Regions from separate parts of the Streptomyces sp. R11 genome, predicted to be linked through region 3. Evidence: riboswitches for the same ligand, from Rfam matches in the RefSeq annotation. Region 3 holds a riboswitch; each other region holds the start of a gene.
The links. A riboswitch is a leader RNA that binds a small molecule or an ion and turns the genes downstream of it on or off. The one in region 3 is predicted to bind thiamine pyrophosphate.

Region 1 (2,194 bases), 4.2 Mb from region 3:
GCCGGAAGCAGGTGCCGGTCGCGACACCCGTCGGCACGGTCGTCGGCTTCGGATCGGCATAGATCACCTCGGCGGGCGGCGAGGAGGCGTACGACACGACGAGCGGACGGTCGGCCTTGGCCTTCTTGCCGCCGGCGGAGCCGGAGAACTCCTCGTTGTAGGCCTGCTCCCAGCCGTCGACGACCTTGACGCCGTTGGCCTTCAGCTTCTTCCAGTAGTCCTGCCAGCCGTCGTCGCCGTACTTGGCGGCGGTGCCGAGGAGGAAGCCGAGGCCGGGCGAGGAGGCGGAGGCGTTCTCGGTGACGAGGAGGTTCTTGTACTCGGGCTTGATCAGGTCGTCGAAGGAGGTGGGCGGGTTCAGCTTGTGCTTGCTGAAGTACGCCTTGTCGTAGTTGACGCAGATGTCGCCGGTGTCGACGGGGGTGACTCGGTGCCGGTCCTGGTCGACCCGGTACTCGGGCATGACCAGGTCGGAGCCCTTCGCCTCGTACGACTGGAACAGCCCGTTGTCGAGCGCCCGCGAGAGCAGGGTGTTGTCGACGCCGAAGAAGACGTCGCCCTGCGGGTTGTCCTTGGTGAGGATGGCCTTGTTGACGGCCTGGCCGGCGTCGCCGTCCTCCAGGACCCTGACCTTGTAGCCGGACTGCTTCTCGAAGGCGGCGAGGACGCTCTTGGAGACGGCCCACGAGTCATGGCTGACGAGCGTGACGGTCTTGGACCCGCCGCTGCCGCTGTCGGCATCGGACGACCCGCACGCGGACAGCGCGGGCAGCGCGACGAGGCCCAGCCCGACGGCCAGGGCCGCGGACCTCACGGTGGACTTCTTGGTGATGCTCACAAATTCCTCCTGGGGTGACCAGGAAGAGACGCGGCCCTGCCCGGAACCTTGAGGAGGCTCCGGGCAGGGCGCAACAGCTCGAGTGGTGACCGATCTCCCTACCCAGAATGACCTGGGCCAGGTTCGGAGGGTCTGCGGCCGATGCCGCACTCTCAGCGCTGTGGCGCTCCCCTGTCGGAATATGAAGATGTATTTACGCCATAGGAAAATGTACCTACGGCGGTCAGACTACCGTTCGGTCGCGGCGAGCTGCCCACACGCCCCGTCGATCTCCTGACCACGGGTGTCCCGAATCGTCACGGGCACACCATGGGCGGCGATGGCTTCGACGAACGCCTTCTCGTCCTCGGGTCGCGAGGCGGTCCACTTCGACCCGGGAGTCGGGTTCAGCGGAATCAGGTTCACATGCACGGGCTTGCCCTTGAGCAGCCGCCCGAGCCGGTCACCTCGCCAGGCCTGGTCGTTGATGTCCCGGATGAGCGCGTACTCGATGGACAGCCGACGGCCCGACTTGGCGGAGTACTCGAATCCGGCGTCGAGCACCTCGCGCACCTTCCACCGCGTGTTCACGGGGACGAGGGTGTCGCGCAGCTCGTCGTCGGGCGCGTGCAACGAGATCGCGAGCCGGCACTTGAAGCCCTCGTCGGCGAACCGGTGGATGGCCGGGACGAGACCGACGGTCGAGACGGTGATCCCGCGCTGGGACAGCCCGAGCCCGTCCGGCTCCGGATCGGTCAGCCGCCGAATGGAGCCCACGACCCGGTTGTAGTTGGCGAGCGGCTCGCCCATCCCCATGAAGACGATGTTGGACAGCCGAGCGGGCCCACCGGGCACGTCCCCGTCCCGGAGCGCCCGCATCCCGTCCACGATCTGATGCACGATCTCGGCGGTCGACAGATTCCGGTCCAGCCCCGCCTGCCCCGTGGCACAGAACGGGCAGTTCATCCCGCACCCCGCCTGGGAGCTGATGCACATGGTCACCCGGTCCGGATACCGCATCAGCACCGACTCGACGAGCGTCCCGTCGAACAGCCGCCACAGCGTCTTGCGCGTGGTGCCCTGGTCGGTCGACAGATGCCGTACGACCGTCATCAGCTCCGGGAAAAGCTCCTCCCGCAGCTTGGCCCGCGACCCGGCCGGGATGTCGGTCCACTGCTCCGGCTCGTGCGCGTACCGCGCGAAGTAGTGCTGCGACAGCTGCTTGGCACGAAACGGCTTCTCGCCGATCGCAGCGACGACGTCCTTGCGCTCAGCAGGCGTGAGGTCGGCAAGGTGCCGCGGCGGCTTCTTGGCTCCGCGGGGGGCGACGAAAGTGAGTTCTCCGGGTGCAGGCATAACCCTTCCAGTGTGGCAGAT
Region 2 (2,194 bases), 2.1 Mb from region 3:
CGGCCGTCGACCTTCTCCAGCGCCTGGTAGAGCGGCACCGTGCCGATGGGGACCGGGGAGTTGCGCAGCACCCACTCACGGGTGGTGTGGATGTTGCGGCCGGTCGACAGGTCCATGACCGTGTCGGCGCCCCAGCGGGTCGCCCAGGTCATCTTCTCGACCTCCTCCTCGATGGAGGAGGTGACCGCGGAGTTGCCGATGTTGGCGTTGACCTTCACCAGGAACCGCTTGCCGATGATCATCGGCTCGATCTCCGGGTGGTTCACATTGGCCGGCAGCACCGCCCGGCCCGCGGCGATCTCCTCGCGGACCACCTCGGGAGAAACGTTCTCCCGGATGGCCACGAACTCCATCTCGGGCGTGACCTCGCCGCGGCGCGCGTACGCGAGCTGCGTGACCGCCGCGCCGTCACGGCTGCGGCGCGGCTGACGCGGCCGTCCGGGGAAGACCGCGTCGAGGTTGCGCAGGCCACCGCGCGGCGAGGTGTGCTTGATGCCGTCGTCCTCGGGACGGACGGGACGCCCCGCGTACTCCGCGGTGTCGCCGCGGGCGATGATCCAGTTCTCCCGCACCGGGGGCAGCCCCCGGCGGACGTCGGTGTCGGCGAGCGGATCGGTGTACGGGCCCGACGTGTCGTACAGCGTGACCGACTGCCCGTTGGTGAGGTGCACCTGGCGGACCGGCACCCGCAGATCGGGGCGTGAACCCTCGACATACGCCTTGTGCCAGCCGATGGACTTCCCGGCCTCCTCGGACTTCTCGTCCTGAACGGAGGCAGGCGTGCGCGCGTCCTTGATGGTCATGAGACCTACTCCCTACGCCGGCATTACCCGGTAACAGGTTCGGCGGTCGACGCAGCGGTATCCGTCTGCCGACGTTTCGTGTGAAACATCACTCGCGATGAGTGATGTTTCATGTGAAACATCGCTGGGACGGAGGTCAGCGCCCTCTCAGCCCGGTGCTCCGAGCTCCCGCGTGTACAAAGGTGGCACCACGCTAGCGTCAATTCGGGCGCGGTGAACAGAGGGCCCCAATCGTTCTTGCGATGATCGGGCGGTGACCACGACGCATGAACCTCCGTACCCACCGCCCGATCCGCCCCGCGGCTCCGGCTCCGGAAACGGCCCCGGAATCGGCCCTGGGCGGGGCAACGGCCGTACAGACGGGCGGGGTTCAGGAGTTCCCGGCGGCAGATACGGCGGCGCTTACGGCCGTGGCCCCGGAGGCGGGAACCAGGACGATCATGCGACTGGGGGCGGGGGCTGGCACGAGCACGGCCCCAGATCCGGTGGGATGCAGGATCGCGGGAGCGGGGTCGGCGGCGGCCAGGGGCACGGACCCGGTCCCGGCGGCTCTTACGAGCGCGGTCCCGAATCCGGCGGCTTGCAGGCGCCGGTTCCCGGCCCGGGTGGCGGGCACGGTCCCGGCTCCGGGGGCGGTCATGGGCATGGTCCCGGCTCCGGAGGCGGTCATGGGCATGGTCCCGGCTCCGGAGGCGGTCATGGGCATGGTCCTGGCTCCGGTGGCGGGCGTGGCGGAGACGACGGTGGCGAGCACGGGCACGGGCACGGGCACAGTCACGCCCACGGTCCGGCCGCTCCTGTCTCCCGGCACCTGCGCAAGGTCATCGCGGCGGTCCTGATCCCGTTCGCCGCGGCGGTGGTGGTGGGGCTTGCGGTGCTGTGGCCGGGCGGTGCCCCGCCGCACGAGCGCACCGGGGTCGGCTTCGACCGGCAGACGCAGCAGGCCACGGTCACCAAGGTGGTCGAGGTGAGCTGCAAGGAGGTGGGGGCCTCGGGGGTACCCCCGACCGGCGACACCTCCACCGCTGAGGGTTCCTCCGCCGTGCAGCAGGAAAGCGGCACCTGCAAGAAGGCGACGATCCGCGTCGACAGCGGCCAGGACAAGGGCCGTACGTTCACGGAGATCGTGCAGCCCGACCAGTCACGGCAGTTGCAGGAGGGCCAGGAGGTCGTGGTCGCCTACGAGCCCTCCGCACCCAAGGACCTGCAGTACTCGGTCACCGACGTGAACCGGCGCGTCCCGTTGGCCGTGCTCGCCGGCATCTTCGCCATCGCCGTCGTGGTCGTCGGGCGGTTGCGGGGTCTCATGGCACTGATCTCGCTGGCCATCAGTTTCGCGGTGCTCAACTTCTTCATCCTGCCCGCGATCCTCCAGGGCTCGAACCCGCTGG
Region 3 (2,194 bases):
AGACGCCGCCCGCGGTCACCGTGGTGTCCCAGCCCAGTTCCTCGCTCGTCGCCCCGACGACCAGCTCCCCGCTCTCGCGCGGCACCAGATACACCTGGCTGCCCCGCACCACGGCGCGCACGGTCCGGCTCAGGAACGGCGCGTACCGCTTCGGCACGGTCAGCCGCAGCACCTGCCCCTTCACGGGGCGCACGGGCGGCAGTACGTCGTCCGGGACTCCTGGCAGGCGCCCGCTGAGGCTGCCGGCCGCGAGGACGACCTGGTTCGCGCGCAGCTCGGTGCCGTCCGCCGTGGTGACCCCCGCTGCCCGGTCCCGTACGACGTCGAAGCGCTCGGCCCAGGTCCGGTGGAAGACCACCCCGGCCCGCTCGCACGCGGCCACCAGCGCCCCGGACAGCCGCCGCGGGTCGATCTGGTGGTCGCCGTCCACCCGCAGCCCGCCGCGCACGCCCGGCGCGAGCATCGGCTCCAGGCGCCGGCACTCCCGCCCGGACAGCCACTCGGAGTCCAGGCCGGACTGGCGTTGCAGGGCGTGCAGGTCGCGCAGATGGGCCCGGTCGTCGGCATCCAGCGCGACGGCGAGCGTGCCGCACCGGCGGTAGCCGAGGTCGTGGCCGGTGAGGTCGGTCAGCTCGGCCGCGAAGTCCGGGTAACGGCGGGCCGAGGCGAGGTTCAGGCCGAGCAGGGTCTGCTCGCCGTAGTGCAGTTCCGTGACGGCGGCCAGCATTCCGGCCGCCACCTGGGCGGCGCCGCCACCCGGCTCGGGGTCCACGACTCCCGTCGTGAACCCGCGTTGCGCGGCCCGCCACGCCGTGACCAGGCCGATGATTCCGCCCCCGATGACAAGGACGTCTGACGTTCGCGTACGCGACATGGGCGTCCAGCCCCTCCCTTCGCCGGCATGACCCGGATCAGGTTCGTACGGTCGGAGGCCGCCAGCCTCCCTCTCAGCCCGGTGCGTCCGGGCTCCCGCGAGTGCTCTACGTTGGCCACCCTAGCCCGCCGCCGTAAGTCTCAGTAAGGGAGCCCGCGCCCATGGCCCGCTCGCTCGACGGTCTCGTCCTCGCCCCGGTCGCGGACCAGGCCCCAGGTCAGGTGGGTACGCGCACCCGGTTCACGTACCACGAGAAGGACGGCGAGATCTGGGCCGAGTACACGGGCGGAGACGTCGTACGGGGCCATCTCGTGGGCACCAGGGAAGGCGACCGGCTGGACTTCCGGTACGTGCAGCTCAAGCGGGACGGGACGACGTCGTCGGGGCACTGCGTGTCGACGGTGGTCGAGCTGCCCGACGGGCGGGTGCGGTTGGCCGAGAGCTGGGAGTGGGAGTCGCAGGCGGGCAGCGGGACCAGCGTGGTGGAGGAGCTCGCGATCGAGGTTGTGCAGCAGGTCACTGAGCACGCCCCCTGACTGACAAATAGTCAGTTGTCTATGGTGATCAGGTGAGCGAGCAGACGCAGCAACGGGGCACGTCAGCGGCACGCCGCGTGGTCGTCGCCGGCGCGGGCATGGCCGGCGTGCAGACGGCGGTCGCCCTGCGGGAACAGGGCTTCACCGGCACCGTCACACTGATCGGCGCCGAGCCCCACCAGCCGTACGACAGGCCGCCCCTGTCCAAGGCCGTGCTGCTCGGCAAGGCCGAGGGCTCCGCCTTCGACGTCGACTTCGAGGCGCTCGGCGTCGAACTCCGGCTGGGGCGCGAGGTGCTGGGCGTGCGCCCCGCCGAGCACCAACTGGACACCGAGGCCGGGCCCGTCCCGTACGACGTCCTCGTCCTCGCCACCGGCGCCGAACCGATCCGGCTGCCGGGCGCGGAGGGCGTGCCCGGCGTGCATCTGCTGCGCACCCTGGACGACGCCGAGCGGCTGCGGCCGGTGCTGGCCCGCCGGCACGACATCGTGGTGGTCGGGGCGGGCTGGATCGGCGCGGAGTTCGCCACGGCCGCGCGGGAGGCGGGCTGCGCGGTGACGGTCGTGGAGGCCGCCGACCGGCCGCTCGCGGGTGCGCTGCCCGCGGAGGTGGCCGCGCCGATGACCGCCTGGTACGAGGACAGCGGGACGGTGCTGCGCACGCACGCGCGCGTGGAGCGCGTCGAGCCCGGCGAGGTGATCCTCGACGACGGCTCACGGGTGCCCGCCGGTGCGGTCGTGGTCGGCATCGGGGCGCGGCCCGCCACGGCCTGGCTGGCCGACTC

Region 1: another riboswitch for thiamine pyrophosphate. It lies ahead of AB5J55_RS30525 (thiamine ABC transporter substrate binding subunit); the one in region 3 lies ahead of thiO (glycine oxidase ThiO).
Region 2: another riboswitch for thiamine pyrophosphate. It lies ahead of thiC (phosphomethylpyrimidine synthase ThiC); the one in region 3 lies ahead of thiO (glycine oxidase ThiO).

Annotation. Positions count from the first base shown of each region.
Region 1 is NZ_CP163432.1:6,588,393-6,590,586, reverse strand. It holds gene AB5J55_RS30525 (thiamine ABC transporter substrate binding subunit) at 1-838, opposite strand, end outside; TPP riboswitch at 916-1,021, opposite strand; gene rlmN (23S rRNA (adenine(2503)-C(2))-methyltransferase RlmN) at 1,067-2,173, opposite strand.
Region 2 is NZ_CP163432.1:4,564,266-4,566,459, forward strand. It holds gene thiC (phosphomethylpyrimidine synthase ThiC) at 1-803, opposite strand, end outside; TPP riboswitch at 796-985, opposite strand; gene AB5J55_RS20875 (YibE/F family protein) at 1,294-2,194, shown strand, end outside.
Region 3 is NZ_CP163432.1:2,421,921-2,424,114, reverse strand. It holds gene thiO (glycine oxidase ThiO) at 1-874, opposite strand, end outside; TPP riboswitch at 872-983, opposite strand; gene AB5J55_RS11035 (hypothetical protein) at 1,036-1,410, shown strand; gene AB5J55_RS11030 (NAD(P)/FAD-dependent oxidoreductase) at 1,443-2,194, shown strand, end outside.